One region of the Paraclostridium tenue genome, then DNA from elsewhere that is predicted to be linked to it. Evidence: a T-box and tRNA genes for the amino acid it is inferred to sense, from the RefSeq annotation. Region 1 holds a T-box; the other holds one or more tRNA genes.
The links. A T-box is a leader RNA that pairs with one kind of tRNA and senses whether it is charged. The one in region 1 lies ahead of ABFX13_RS09085 (valine--tRNA ligase), so its partner is inferred to be a tRNA-Val.

Region 1 (7,986 bases):
CTGGAAATATACAAGCAGCTGCTAGTGTAGGAGTGGTTTTAATAGTAATAGTATTATGCTTAAATGCTTTAGCTAAGTTTATAGTTAAAAAATTTAGTAAGGAGATTTATTAAGATGGAGAACATTAAAATAAATGTAAAAAACTTAGAACTATTTTATGGTAATAATCAAGCTTTAAAAAACATAAACATGGAAATAAAAGAAAGAAAAGTTACAGCGTTAATAGGTCCTTCTGGATGTGGTAAATCAACATTTTTAAGAACATTAAACAGAATGAATGATTTAATAGAGAATGTAAATATAGAAGGAGAAATATTTGTCGATGGAGAAGATATATATAAATCTGATGATGTTATAAAATTACGTACTAAAGTAGGTATGGTTTTTCAAAAACCTAATCCATTTCCAATGAGTATATATGATAATGTAGCATATGGACCAAGGGTACATGGTATAAAAGATAAGGAAATTTTAGATCAAATAGTTGAAGAAAGTTTAAAAGGAGCTGCTATTTGGGATGAAGTGAAAGATAGATTAAATAAGTCAGCATTAGGTTTATCTGGTGGTCAACAGCAACGTATATGTATAGCTAGAACTATTGCTATGAAACCAGAGGTAATATTAATGGATGAGCCAACATCTGCACTAGATCCAATATCTACGTCTAAGGTAGAAGAATTAATTAATGATCTAAAAGATAAATATACTATAGTAATAGTAACTCATAATATGCAACAGGCAGCACGTGTATCTGATGAAACTGCATTTTTCTTATCTGGTGAGGTGATTGAACTCAATGAAACTAAAACTATATTCACAAGCCCGACTGATAAGCGTACAGAGGATTATATAACAGGAAGGTTTGGCTAAAATCAGATTTATTATATAAAACAATCTATAAAAAGGAGTTTTAACATGATCAACAGTAGCTTGGAGTTAAATATAAGTACTCTTATTAACTATACATTAAAAATGATTGATAAATGTGAAGAAATCATAGAAGACTCTATGAAATGTATGATAAATAAAGATATAAAAAGTGCTAAATTAATAGCAAATCAAGATGATGAAATAGATATTTTAAGAGATTATATACGAGATAGAAGTATTGAGCTTATGGCATTAAAGCAACCTATGGCTAAAGATTTAAGATTTATATATTCTTTAGGCAGTATATCCTTAGAATTAGAACGTATAGGAGACTATGCTGTTAACATAGCTGATGAAGTTATAAAAATAGGAAGTGAAGAGTATATAAAAGAACTAGTGGATATTCCTAAGATGAAAGATGTTTGTATAGATATGTTGCAAGGTGTAAAACAAGCTTTGGAAAATAGGGATATAGAACTTGCTTATAAAGTAGCATTAAAAGATGATATAGTAGATGATTTATATGAATGTGTGCAAGTTCACACACTTAAAGTAATGCATGAAAAAGAAATGAATATAGATCAAGGTGTAAGAATAGTATTTGTAGGTAGGTATTTAGAAAGAATAGGAGATCATACTACAAATATATGTGAAAAGATAATATATGCTTTAAAAGGTAATATGGTGGAGATTGGATAAAACTACAAGATTAAGTAGTTTTATTTTTTTGTATTAATATTTCTAAGGCTATAAACATATTTATTTAAATATAATATTAAATTAAAAAATAAGGCTATATACATTAAGGTAAATGTCAATAATCATTAATAATATAGTGTTTATTAATAATATGAAGGGGAACTGGGGATGAATAGAAGAATAAAACCGATTTTTTTAAATTTATTTATAGTAGTAGTGCTTTTATTTTTAATATTTATTACATGTGATAATATAATTGAAACTTCTAAAAGTTATGATGAAAAAGAAATAGTTTTACTAAATAGTGAGAATATGACATTAACACAGCTAATGATTAGTGTGACTAAAATAAATGAAAGAGGACCTAAACCAAAACCTGAAAAAGTTGCATATATAACAATTGATGATGGTCCATCAAAATATACTAATGAAATACTTGATATATTACAAAAAAATGATATAAAAGCTACTTTTTTTATGATAGATAAAAATATGAATAGATATTCTAATGAATTAAAAAGAATAGACAGTGATGGACATTCTTTAGGATTTCATAGCGTAAGTCATGACATAAATGTTTTATACAAGACACCAAAAACTACGGTATCTGAGTTTGATAAGTGCAATAATAGTCTAGAAGAAATAACAAATGAAACATCGAAGTTAATACGATTACCATATGGAAGTAAGCCTTATGCACCAAAAGAATCTTATGATGCACTAGTAGAAGCTGGATATAAAATATGGGATTGGAATTTAGATACACAAGATTGGAGAGCTACAGATAAAGAGATAATAAAAAATGTAAATACATATTTAGGACAACATAAAGAAGTAGTTCTACTTATGCATGAAAAAGAACAAAGTGTTAAAGCGCTTCAAGGTATGATAAATATATTAAAAGAAAATGGATATACAATACTTCCAATAGAAGAACAAGATAATCCTAAAAATTTCTGGAAACAAAACTTAACTAATTGAATATAATGTTTATAAATATTGACAATAATAATAGGGATTATATATAATTAAAAGATAAACAAAATAATTTAAAAACTAAGAAAAAGAGGAGTATGCAAACTCAACTTACAGAGAGGAAAGTTCATCGGCTGAAAAACTTTCTAAGAAATGAATTGCAGAAGGTAGCTTTGGAGTTTCTAGGCTGAAATAGTAGTAGGTTTAGACGGTGAAAATCGTTAAATTTATTAAGTGTTATATAAATTTTAAATAAAAATTTATATAAAATTAAGGTGGTAACGCGAGCTTTTCGTCCTTAAATGGATGTAAAAGCTCTTTTTTAATTTATAGAAAAATTTCAAAAAATATAAAAATAATAGGAGGAATCTATATGGAAAATACTAATTTACCAAAAACGTATAATCCGAAAGACTTTGAATCAAGATTATATTCAAAGTGGGTAGAAGAAGGATTATTTAAATCTAAGCCAAACCCAAATAAAAAGCCATTTACAATAATGCTTCCCCCACCAAATATAACAGGACAATTACACATGGGGCATGCTCTTGACCATACTTTACAAGATATACTTATAAGATGGAAGAGAATGGACGGTTATGAAGCTTTATGGCAACCAGGAACAGACCATGCATCTATAGCAACAGAAGTTAAAGTTGTTGAAAGAATAAAGGAACAAGAAGGAAAAACTAAGTACGAGTTAGGAAGAGAAGAGTTCTTAAAAAGAGCTATGGACTGGAGAAATGAATTTGGTAGAAAAATAGTTGACCAAATGAAACAGTTAGGAGATTCTTGTGACTGGGATAGAGAAAGATTCACAATGGATAAAGGATGTAACGAAGCAGTTACTGAGTTCTTTGTGAAACTATATGAAAAAGGTCAAATATATAGAGGAAACAGAATAATAAACTGGTGTCCAGATTGTAAAACTACATTATCTGATGCTGAAGTTGAGCATGAAGAACATGATGGAAAATTCTATCACATAAAATACCCAATAGCAGGTAGTGATGAATTTTTAGAAATAGCTACAACTAGACCAGAAACAATGCTAGGAGATACAGGTATAGCAGTAAATCCTGAAGATGAAAGATATACTCATTTAGTAGGTAAACATGCAATACTTCCTTTAGTAGGTAGAGAACTTATAATAGTTGCTGATGACTATGTTGATTTAGAGTTCGGAACTGGTGCAGTTAAGATGACTCCAGCTCATGACCCTAATGACTTTGAAGTAGGTCAAAGACATAATCTTGAAAAGATAAATGTTATGAACGAAGACGGAACTATGAATAAGTTAGCTGGTAAATACGAAGGTATGGACAGATATGAGTGTAGAAAACAACTTATAGCTGACTTAGACGAAGCTGGATACTTAATAGCTATAAAAGACCATAATCATAATGTAGGTTCTTGTTATAGATGTAAAACTGTAGTTGAACCAAGATTATCAGATCAATGGTTTGTTAAAATGGATGAATTAGCAAAACCTGCTATAGATATATTAAAGAAACAAGAATTAAAATTTGTACCTGATAAGTTTGATAAAACTTACTTACAATGGTTAGAGAATATAAGAGATTGGTGTATATCAAGACAGTTATGGTGGGGACATCAAATACCAGCTTACTACTGTCAAGAGTGTGGTGAAGTAGTTGTAGCTAAAGAAATGCCTACAGCTTGTCCTAAGTGTGGACATACTTACTTTAAACAAGATGAAGATGTACTAGATACATGGTTTAGTTCTGCATTATGGCCTTTCTCAACATTAGGATGGCCTCATAACACAGAAGAATTAAATTACTATTATCCAACAAGCGTACTTGTAACTGGATACGATATAATATTCTTCTGGGTTGTAAGAATGGCATTTGCAGGAATGTTCTGTATGGGAGAAGCTCCATTTGAACATGTATTAATACATGGACTTGTAAGAGACTCTGAAGGTAGAAAAATGAGTAAATCTCTAGGAAATGGAATAGACCCATTAGAAGTTATAGATCAATACGGAGCTGACGCTTTAAGATTTATGTTAGCTACTGGAAACTCTCCAGGAAATGATATGAGATTCTATATGGAAAGAGTTGAAGCTGCTAGAAACTTTGCAAATAAATTATGGAATGCATCAAGATTTGTATTCATGAATATAGATGAAGAAATAATGAAAGGTGTAACTAGAGAATCAGTAGAAGGTAATATGACTTTAGCTGATAAGTGGATAATATCTAGAGCTAATAATGTTGTTAAGGAAGTTACTGATAACATGGATAAATTTGACTTAGGAATAGCAGCTCAAAAGATATATGACTTTGCTTGGTCAGAGTACTGCGACTGGTATATAGAAATAGTTAAACCAAGATTATATTCAGATGATAAAGCTGCTAAACAAACAGCGCTATATACATTAACTTATGTATTAGAGAAGATATTAAAACTTCTTCATCCATATATGCCATTTATAACAGAGGAGATATACACTCATCTTCCAACTGTAGAAGGAAGTATAGTAGTAGCTGAGTTCCCTCATTATAACGAAGCTGATAATATGGCTAAAGAAGAAGAAATGATGAACTTAACAATGGATGGTATAAGAAACATAAGAAATGTAAGAGCTGAAATGAACGTACCACCATCAAAGAAAGCTAAAGTTATAATAGTTCCAACAGCTGAAAAGAAAGAAGCTATGGAAGCTGGACGTGACTACTTTGTAACATTAGCATCTGCATCTATAGTAGATATAGTTGAAGATGAAACTAACATACCAGAAGATGCAGTAAGTGTTGTTATAGACGGAGTTAAGATATTTATACCACTTGATGAATTAGTTGACTTTACTAAGGAATTAGAAAGATTAAATAAAGAAAAAGCTAAATTAGAAGGTGAAATAAAGAGAGTTAACGGAAAACTTTCTAATCAAGGATTCTTAGCTAAAGCTCCAGAAAGCTTAGTTAATGAAGAAAAAGCTAAAAAAGAAAAATTCGAAGAAATGATGAAGTCAGTTCTTGAAAGAATAGAAAATATAGAAGCTAAAATAAAATAATAAATCTAAAGGAGCTATCTCGTAACAGAGATTAGCTTCTTTTTTTATAAAATAGAAAAATATAAATTTCTTGTATAAGATTATATACATCCATTATAGTTCCTTTATCTTGTTTGATGACATAAAGTAGATAATCTATTATAATGTTTATAGTTTGTATAAAATCATAAAATAGAATATATATGATTAATATAGATATAGTATAAATAAGCATTATGAATTAAAGAAAGGACGATATAAATTGACAATAGCATTACCTCAAAAATTTTTAGAAGATATGAAGGAAATACTTAAAGATGAGTATGATGATTTTATAAAAAGTTATGAAGAACCAAAAACAACAGGATTAAGAGTTAATACCCTAAAAATTAGTAAAGAAGAATTATTAAATTTAAATTTATTTAACTTAACTCAAATTCCTTGGGCTAATGAAGGATTTTACTATGATGAAACTATAGATAGACCGGGAAAAAATCCACTTCACGAAGCAGGAGCATATTACTTACAAGAACCATCAGCTATGAGTGTTGTGCCAAAAGTAGATGTACAAGAAGGAGATAAAGTTCTTGATATGTGTGCTGCTCCAGGTGGTAAATCTACATATATATTATCTAAGTTAAATGATACAGGACTCTTAGTTTCAAATGAAATAAATCCTATAAGAATAAAAGCTCTAGGGGAAAATCTAGAAAGATTTGGAGCTAAAAATTGTATCATAACTAATACTGATTCTAATAACTTAAGAAAAGTATTTACAGGATATTTTGATAAAGTTGTAATTGATGCACCTTGTTCTGGACAAGGTATGTTTAGAAAAGATGAAGTAGCAATAAAAGATTGGTCATATGCAAAAGTATTAGAGTGTCAATCTATACAAAGAGAAATAATAAGAGATGGATACGAAATGCTTAAAAATGGTGGGATATTAGTATATTCAACATGTACATTTGCAAAAGAAGAAAATGAAACTATAATAAATGAATTTATAGAAGAATTTGAAAATGCAAAACTAATAGGAATGGATAGAGTATGGCCTCATAAAGTAAAAGGAGAAGGTCATTTTGTAGCTAAAATACAAAAACTAGAAAACGAAGACTGTAATACTAAAGAATTAAAAACAAAAAGATTAGATAAAGAAATAAAAGATTATAAAGATTTTGAAAAGAAGTTTTTAAATGTAAATATAGGAAATAAATTTGATTTAAGGGGAGAAAACTTATATCTAATTCCAGAAGAATCTCCAGATACAAAAAAATTGAAAGTATTAAGATATGGACTTCACTTAGGAGTATTAAAGAAAAATAGATTTGAACCATCTCATGCACTATCTCATTATCTAAAATTAGAAGATGTAAAGAATGTAGAAGAATTCAAAGTTGATGATAATCAAATTTTAGACTATTTAAGAGGAAATACAATAAATACAGGAAAAAGTAGAGGTTGGGTCTTAGTATCAGTAGAAGGAGTTCCTATTGGATGGGGAAAAGAATCGAATGGAGTATTAAAAAATCATTATCCAAAAGGACTTAGAATAAATTATTAATTAGTGTGTGAAAACAATGTATTTGTAGAGGATTAATTAAGTGTTTTGACGAAATTAAGTATCATATAAATAAAAGTACTTAATTAACGCAGTATGGAGGAATGATATGAACTATAATGAAGCATTAAAATATATACATGAAAGTCATAAGTTTGGAATGAGATTGGGTCTAGACAATATAAAAAAATTATTAGAGCTATTAGGAAATCCTCAAGATAACCTTAAAATAATACATGTAGCTGGAACTAATGGTAAAGGATCAACATGCTCATTCATATCAACGATATTAAAAGAAAGTGGATACAAGGTTGGATTATATACATCTCCATTTTTAGAAACTTTTACAGAAAGAATAAGAGTTAATGGAGAAAATATCCCTGAAAATGAAGTAGCTAAGATAGTGAAAATAATAAAAGAAAAGATAGAAGTTATGGTCAGCGAAGGATATTCGTATCCTACTGAGTTTGAAATAGTAACAGCAATGGCATTTTATTACTATAATCAAGAAAAAGTAGATTTTGTAGCTTTAGAGGTAGGGCTTGGAGGAAGATATGATGCTACTAATGTCATTGATAAACCATTAGTAAGTGTTATAGCATCGATAAGCTTAGACCATACAGGAATTTTAGGAGACACCCTAGGAAAAATAGCTTATGAAAAGGGTGGAATTATAAAAGAAAATTGTACAACTATATCATATACACAAAAGGAAGAGGCAAAATTAGTTATAAAAGATATATGTAGTGAAAAACAATCTAAATATATAGAATGTAATTTTGATGATATAAATATAAAAGAGTCAAATGTTAATTATCAAAAATATGATTGTGTTGTAAATGGAAGAAAGTATGAAAGTCTA
Region 2 (7,986 bases), on a different contig from region 1:
AAAAACAGACATGGTGAAACTGGATCTGTTGAATTAGTATGGTTAGGTGAAATTCAAAAATTTGCAAACAAAGCTAGAGAAATGTAATAAGAATATCCACATGTTGATAATTTTATAAAATATATCACTTGTGGATATTTTTAAATTTATCAACAATTATACTTAGAAAAGGTTATCCACATTTTCCACAGTACAATTGTTGATAAATGTGGATAAAAAAAGCAAGCGATTTAGCTTGCTTTCTTATTAATTAGTATAAATTATTTTAACGGGGGAGAAAAAATGATAAATATAATATATATATATCCAAATACAGACTTTATAAACGGTGAAATTAATATATGTAGAATTATTGATGAAAAAATTAAGGAAACTTTGGTTATCTATGGAATAAAAAATAATAAAAATTTAAAAATATACATTACAAACACCATGACAGGAGATAATAAATTAATAAAGGAAATTGATAATTTAAATGAATTTAAAGAAAGTATATTGTCTAATGAAATTAAAATAAAAAGCCTAAAAGATTTAGTAGGAATAGAAAAATACATACTAAATAAAATAGGTCAATAAAAAAGGTTTTGAAAATAAAGCGAATGTTTGGTAAAATAAAAAAGTAAGTGTTCGAATAAAAAAATAGAGGTGAGTTAATATGAAGACTGTTGCTATAGTAGGCTCTCAATGGGGAGACGAAGGTAAAGGTAAAGTTATAGACTATTTAGCTACACAAGCTGATGTAGTAGTAAGAGGACAAGGTGGAAACAACGCAGGGCATACATTAGTTGTTGATGGAAAAAAATATGCACTACACCTAATACCATCAGGGGTTTTAAATCCTGAAACTATAAACGTAATAGGTAACGGAATAGTATTTGATCCAAAAGGATTTTTAGAAGAGTTAGCTAAACTTAATGCAGATAATATAAATACTAAAAATATAAAAATAAGTGATAGAGCACATGTTATATTCCCATATCACAAAGAATTAGATGCTTTAGCTGAAGAAGCTAGAGGAGATAACAAAATAGGTACTACTAAAAAAGGTATAGGACCTTGTTATATGGATAAAACAGAGAGATCTGGAATAAGAATATGTGACTTAATGGATAAAGATATATTTGCTAAGAAATTAAAAGCTCAAATAGAAGATAAAAATAAATTAGTTAAAAATGTATATGGAGCTGAAGGTTTTGACTTTGATGCTATATACAATGAGTACTTAGGGTATGCAGAGCAAATAAGACCTTTCGTAGATGATACTTCAGTTATAGTATATGATGCTATAAAAGCTGGAAAGAAAGTATTATTTGAAGGAGCTCAAGGTACATTACTAGATTTAGATTTAGGTACGTACCCATATGTAACATCATCTCACCCAACATCAGGAGGATTCTCTATAGGAGCAGGTGTTGGACCTAACATGATAAAAGATGTTGTAGGTATAGTTAAATCATATACAACTAGAGTTGGAGAAGGACCATTTGTTACAGAGTTAAATGATGAAACAGGTGATAGAATAAGAACTCAAGGAAGAGAGTTTGGAACAACTACTGGTAGAGCTAGAAGATGTGGATGGTTTGACGCTGTAATAGTTAGATATGCTGCTAGAGTAAACGGATTAACTAGTATATCTTTAATGTTATTAGACGTTTTAACTGGATTTGATACAGTTAAAATATGTACATCTTACAAAATGGGAGATAAAATATTAAAAGAATTCCCAGCTTCATTAGAAGACTTAGCTAAGTGTGAGCCTATATATGAAGAATTAGAAGGATGGTCAGAAGATTTAACAGGTATGGAAACTTATGAAGAACTTCCTGAAAATGCTAAGAAATATATAGCTAAGATAGAAGAATTAGTTGGAGTTAGTGTTGATATGGTTTCTGTTGGACCAAACAGAGCTCAAACTATAATAAGAAAGAATATATTCTAATTTAAAATATAAAAAATAGTTAATGCTTAGCATTAACTATTTTTTTATTAGTTTATGTATATAAAATTTTTAATATTTTTTTGAAATGTTACTTATATTATATATAAAAAAGTAATAGAAATTTCTAGGTTGAAAATAAAAATAAAATAAAAACTAATAATATTTTTTATTAATTTAACAAAAAATGCATAGAGAAAATGAGATTAAACCATTGAAAAATAGGGTATTTATATAATTTGGTTAAAAAAATAAAAAAAATTTTAAAAAAGTGTTGACGAAAGTTAATAAAGCTAATATAATAATATTTGTTGATACGGCGAACGAAAAAAGTCGAAACAACATCTCAGCAAAGATGATCCATTAGCTCAGTCGGTAGAGCACCTGACTTTTAATCAGGGTGTCCCGCGTTCGAGTCGCGGATGGATCACCATTTTTTATGGCTCATTGGTCAAGCGGTCAAGACACCGCCCTTTCACGGCGGTAACAGGGGTTCGATTCCCCTATGAGTCACCAATAATGTGGGATTATAGCTCAGCTGGGAGAGCACCTGCCTTACAAGCAGGGGGTCACAGGTTCGAGCCCTGTTAATCCCACCAATAATGCGGCCTGGTAGTTCAGCTGGTTAGAATGCCAGCCTGTCACGCTGGAGGTCGAGGGTTCGAGTCCCTTCCAGGTCGCCAAATTTTATATATGCTAGTGTGGCTCAACGGTAGAGCAGCTGACTTGTAATCAGCAGGTTGTAGGTTCGATTCCTATCACTAGCTCCATAAAAAGATGATCCATTAGCTCAGTCGGTAGAGCACCTGACTTTTAATCAGGGTGTCCCGCGTTCGAGTCGCGGATGGATCACCATTTTTTTATGTTAAAATTAAATAAGGCCCATTGGTCAAGCGGTCAAGACACCGCCCTTTCACGGCGGTAACAGGGGTTCGATTCCCCTATGGGTCACCAGCATTTGGGATTATAGCTCAGCTGGGAGAGCACCTGCCTTACAAGCAGGGGGTCACAGGTTCGAGCCCTGTTAATCCCACCAGTAAAACTCTTAGATTTTATCTAAGAGTTTTTTTATTTGTTAGGAAATTTAGTTAACTTAAAATATTGGTAAAACTTGTGTATAATAAGGATATAAATATATATGGAAAATAGGGGAGAATATGATACAAATAGTTTTATGTGAAGATCAAATTCAACATCAAAAAACAATAGAAAAGTTTCTTCAAAAAATCTTAGGGGAAAATAACACTGAGTATAATTTAAGAATCTACAAAAGCGGAGAAGAACTATTAAATGACTATCCCAAAAATGTAGATATATTTATACTTGATATTCAAATGGAAAAAATAAATGGAATGGATGTTGCTAGAAAGATAAGAGAAATAGATAAGAACAAACCTGAAATAATTTTTACAACATCACTTGTTGAATATATACAAGAGGGGTATGAAGTAAGAGCTTATAGATATTTATTAAAGCCTATAAAATATGAAAATTTAAAAAAACACATTTTAAGTTGCATAGATGAAGTTATAAATAAAAAGGATAAATTTATATTAATTGAAAATAAAAATGAAACTTACAAAATAAAAATAGAAGAAATAACATATATTGAAATTCAAAGAAAAGATATGAGTATACATACAGAAAGTAAAATATATAAAACGAAAATGACTATGGATAAAATAGAAAAAGAGTTAAAAAATTATAATTTTTATAGATGTCATAAAAGTTTTTTAGTGAACATAGATTATGTAGAAAATATAAAACAATATGTAGCTATACTTGATAATAAAGAAGAAGTACTGGTAAGTAGACATAGATTCAAAGATTTTAAACATAAATTTTTAAGTTCCTTAGGAGAAAAATTATGTTAGAAACTGAATTAATGTCAAGGTTAGTTATAGGAATATCAATATTTGTTGAATATTTTATTTTTATAAAAATATTAGATTCTCTAGAAAAAAGGAAATATGAAAAAAAATACTTAGATATTATATTTTTGCTAATTGGAATTTTAGATTCTATAATTCTATTTAATAGATCAACTCAGTATTATGATTTTATAAATAATTTAAAATGGATAGCATTTATTTTATTTACAAAGTTAAATTACAAATTGAGTAATTTTAAAGTATTATCATATTATATGATTTATACTATGGCATATTATATAACTTGGGAATTTGTATTTTCGATAGTTTTTTTTCTTGTAACAGGACAATCCATGCATGCAAGTAGTACATCAGAAAATAATTTTAATATTATATCGATTATAGAAAGTACGATTATAATTATTATAAATATAAGTTATATATATAATAAAAATATTAAAAAATATTGATAAGGAAAAAATAAATATAATGCTTATAATAGGATGTGTATTAAGTAATTTTATTATAGCATTTGTGAATAGTTTACCTAGATTTATATATAATATTAGGATTGATTATTATAATGAACTTACTGCATTTAATATAAATATAACTCCTAGATTGTCTTTTATAAATGGCATTTTACTTTTAATGATAGTTTTAAAAACTATTAAAGATATTAAAGAAAAAAGTGAAGAAAATTTATTAAAAGAAAAAGTAGATATGCAATATAATTACTATTTAAATTTACAAGAAACTCAAAATAAGGTAAAAAGACTTTATCATGATATGAGTAACCATATGATGTGCATTAAGAGTATGAGTTCTGAGAAAGAAGATGTAAATAAATATATAGATGAAGTTAGTAAAGAATTAAATGGAATTAAAGAAATATATAATACAGGGAATATGATATTAGATATTGTATTAAATGAAAAACAAGTTGATTGTAATGAAAATAATATAAATTTATTTTGTGATATTAATTTTTCAAAGTGTAATTTTATAGAAATGATAGATGTATGTAGCATATTTTCAAATATACTAGACAATGCTATAGAAGCTTGTAATAAGATAAAAAATGATGAAAAATATATAAAAATAAGAGGAACTTTTGTAAAATCATATTATGTTATAAGATGTGAAAATTCTAAAGTAAATAAAGTAAAAATAAAAAATAATAGAATAATAAGTAGTAAAAAGGATAAATTTATTCATGGAATAGGTTTAAAAAGTGTTAAATCATCATTGAAAAAGTATGATGGAGAATTAGAAATAGAGGATTTCGAAGATAAATTTTTGGTACAAATTTATATACCGATAGATAAAAACATGACAGTTGGGATTTAAAAAATACCAGTTGTACTATATATATTGAAGCAAAAAAAACAAGGTGTTATCTTTAAAACATAAAAGATAACACTTTATTTTTTACAAAAAATCATTAAAAGTGTTATATAAAGGGTGTAATTATAAAAGGGAGGTTATATTTTGAAGATTAGTTTAAAATTAGCGATTGCTTATATGAAAGAACAAAAGGGAAGAACTATTGCACTAATAACAAGTATAGCATTAGCAGTAATATTAGTACTTACGTTAAATGTCATACCAGAAACAAAAAGTAAACTAGAAATAGAACAAGCATATAAAAACTTTAGTGACTATCATGTTGAGTACAATGGATTAAAAAGTGATATAGTGAATAAATTAAAAAAAGATAAAGAAGTAACTGAAATTAATGATATTTTAGGATTGGGCGAAATCGTAGGTAAAAATGGAATATTATTACAGTTAAATTCATATAGTAAAAATTTTTTAGATTCTTATGGATATAAATTAATAAAAGGAACTGAGCCTAAGAATGCAAATGAAATAGTTTTAGAAGAGAAAGCATTAAAAGAAATGAATTTGAAGGATGATTTAAATCAAGAAATTGACTTTAAAATTGTAAAATATTATGTAGATAAAAATAATGAAAATCAAATATTCAGCAAGGATAAAAAATTTAAATTAGTGGGTATAGTAAAAAAACCAGAGGGATATTATACAAATTCAGATGGGCACACAAACGAAAATGAATATTATGTAGTAAAGGGTTTTACAAAAGATAACCTTAATGAAGAAATTTTACCAAATAACTTAGTCACTCATAATGGTACTTTGTATCTAAATACATCTAAACCTGATATTGGAAAGTCCTATGAAATGATAAACAAATATGGTTTATCTGAATCGAATTTCATGATAAATGCATCATTAACACAAGCTTTAAGTAATTATGAGATGTCAAAAGAAACTCTATATACAAAAAGACAAAAGTTATATCCTATGTTGTCAGCAACTTTAGTTATATGTAATATATTTAGTATTGTTTTAATAGATATGACAAAACAAATAGGAATATTAAGAGCAATAGGTCTATCTAAAAACAAAGTAAGACTTATGATAATTATGGAAAGTATTGTAGTTTTATCATTAGGACTTTTATGTGGATTTTTATTAGGAATATTAGCATCTTATTTAGGCTTTGCTATTATTTATGGAAAAATTGTAAATCTGTATTTAAGTAAAGCTAGTATATTAGAACCTATGATAATGGCTAGTATAGCTGTGTTAATATCTAGTTTAGTTCCAATATATAAAAGTGGAAAAATATCTCCAATAGAAGCAATTAGAACTAGTGATAAAATTAATAAAAGACAAAAAAATAGATTTTACTATAAATTAATAAGAAAAATATTTGGGTTTACCGGAGAGATGGCTTATAAAAATTTATGGAGAAATAAAGTTAGAACTATATTATGTGTTATATCTATAAGTTTAGGTGGGGTGCTTTTTATAGATACGATAGCTATGGGAAAGAGTTTAGATAATAGTTTAGATAATAGTAGTATGCCTGTTATGATGATGGGAAAGAGTGATATAAAGTTAGCTCATAATGTCAATAATGCAGATTCTAATTTTACAAAATATAGTAAAGCTGAAATAGAAAAAATTTCAAAGATAAAGGAAGTACAAAGTTTAAATCCAATTATGGAATTAAATGGATATTTTCTGATAAATTCTGATGATTTAACAAAAAAATATAAAAGTTCAAATGGTATAGATGATGAAAATAAAAAATTAGAAGAATATTTAGAAGTTGAAGGACATAGTAACGATAGCTTAAAAAATTTAGATAAATATATTGAAGAGGGAAAAAATATAGATAACAAAACTAAAGGAAAATATCCAAAAGCTTTAGTAACAAATTATTTTTATTCTATTCAAGATGCATCTCCTCATACTAAGTTACTCAACAATATTAAAGTAGGAGACTTGATAGATATAAAAATACCAGTTATAAAAAATAACAAACTAGAATATAAAAATGAAAAAGTAGAAGTTACTGGAATTTTAAATGGAGACTATGTATTAAAAGAAGGTGGCCTTTCAGGCGGAATGAAAGTTGTTTTAAATGAAGATGATTTTAAAAATATAAGTGGGCGAGAAAATTACAATAAGTTAAATATTCAGATTGAAAAAGGTAGCGATAAAAAAGCTGAGAATGAAATAGAAAAGGTTATAAAAAACAACCCATTTTCAAAAATTGAAAGTAAGTATAATTACAAAAACTTATATATAAAACAAACTGAAAAAAACACAAAAGAAACATTAGTAATCGTAGCTTTAATACTTTTAATATCTTCTATAAATATATTATGTATAATAAAAGCTAATATAATGACTAGAATGAAAGAACTTTCAACATTAAGAGCAATAGGTATGAGTAGTAAAAAGATTAAAAGTATGATTATAAAAGAAAATTTAATGTATGCAATATTTGCATCTATATTATCGAGTGTATTTGCAACTCATAGTATTTACGAATTTACAAAAATGGTGAATGAAATACACAGACAAGGATTAGGTACAAATGAGACTATGATGTTTAAATTACCAATACTTGAAAGTATAGAGTTCTTAATGGCATCTATAATAATGTGTTTAATGGCAGTATTTTTATGTAAAAAGAAAATAGAAAAAATAAGTATAGTAGAAGGGTTAAATACAAATGAATAAAGGTGGGGATTTTATGATGAATATATTAGATATAATAAATTTAAATAAAACTTATGGTAAAGGTGAAAATAAAGTACACGCATTAAAAGATATAAATTTATCTATAGAAAAAGGAAA

Region 2: it encodes a tRNA-Val, which carries the amino acid that the T-box ahead of ABFX13_RS09085 (valine--tRNA ligase) is inferred to sense. The anticodon was not compared.

What each region holds. Positions count from the first base shown of each region.
Region 1 is NZ_BAAACP010000010.1:19,829-27,814, forward strand. Features, by position in the region: gene pstA (phosphate ABC transporter permease PstA) at 1-113, shown strand, start outside; gene pstB (phosphate ABC transporter ATP-binding protein PstB) at 115-870, shown strand; gene phoU (phosphate signaling complex protein PhoU) at 916-1,569, shown strand; gene ABFX13_RS09080 (polysaccharide deacetylase family protein) at 1,738-2,550, shown strand; T-box leader at 2,619-2,847, shown strand; gene ABFX13_RS09085 (valine--tRNA ligase) at 2,918-5,584, shown strand; gene ABFX13_RS09090 (RsmF rRNA methyltransferase first C-terminal domain-containing protein) at 5,826-7,127, shown strand; gene ABFX13_RS09095 (bifunctional folylpolyglutamate synthase/dihydrofolate synthase) at 7,234-7,986, shown strand, end outside.
Region 2 is NZ_BAAACP010000012.1:33,180-41,165, forward strand. Features, by position in the region: gene dnaB (replicative DNA helicase) at 1-87, shown strand, start outside; gene ABFX13_RS10225 (hypothetical protein) at 283-576, shown strand; gene ABFX13_RS10230 (adenylosuccinate synthase) at 656-1,939, shown strand; tRNA gene ABFX13_RS10235 (tRNA-Lys) at 2,294-2,369, shown strand; tRNA gene ABFX13_RS10240 (tRNA-Glu) at 2,378-2,452, shown strand; tRNA gene ABFX13_RS10245 (tRNA-Val) at 2,460-2,535, shown strand; tRNA gene ABFX13_RS10250 (tRNA-Asp) at 2,543-2,619, shown strand; tRNA gene ABFX13_RS10255 (tRNA-Thr) at 2,632-2,706, shown strand; tRNA gene ABFX13_RS10260 (tRNA-Lys) at 2,716-2,791, shown strand; tRNA gene ABFX13_RS10265 (tRNA-Glu) at 2,816-2,890, shown strand; tRNA gene ABFX13_RS10270 (tRNA-Val) at 2,897-2,972, shown strand; gene ABFX13_RS10275 (LytR/AlgR family response regulator transcription factor) at 3,094-3,810, shown strand; gene ABFX13_RS10280 (hypothetical protein) at 3,804-4,277, shown strand; gene ABFX13_RS10285 (ATP-binding protein) at 4,342-5,157, shown strand; gene ABFX13_RS10290 (ABC transporter permease) at 5,299-7,869, shown strand; gene ABFX13_RS10295 (ABC transporter ATP-binding protein) at 7,886-7,986, shown strand, end outside.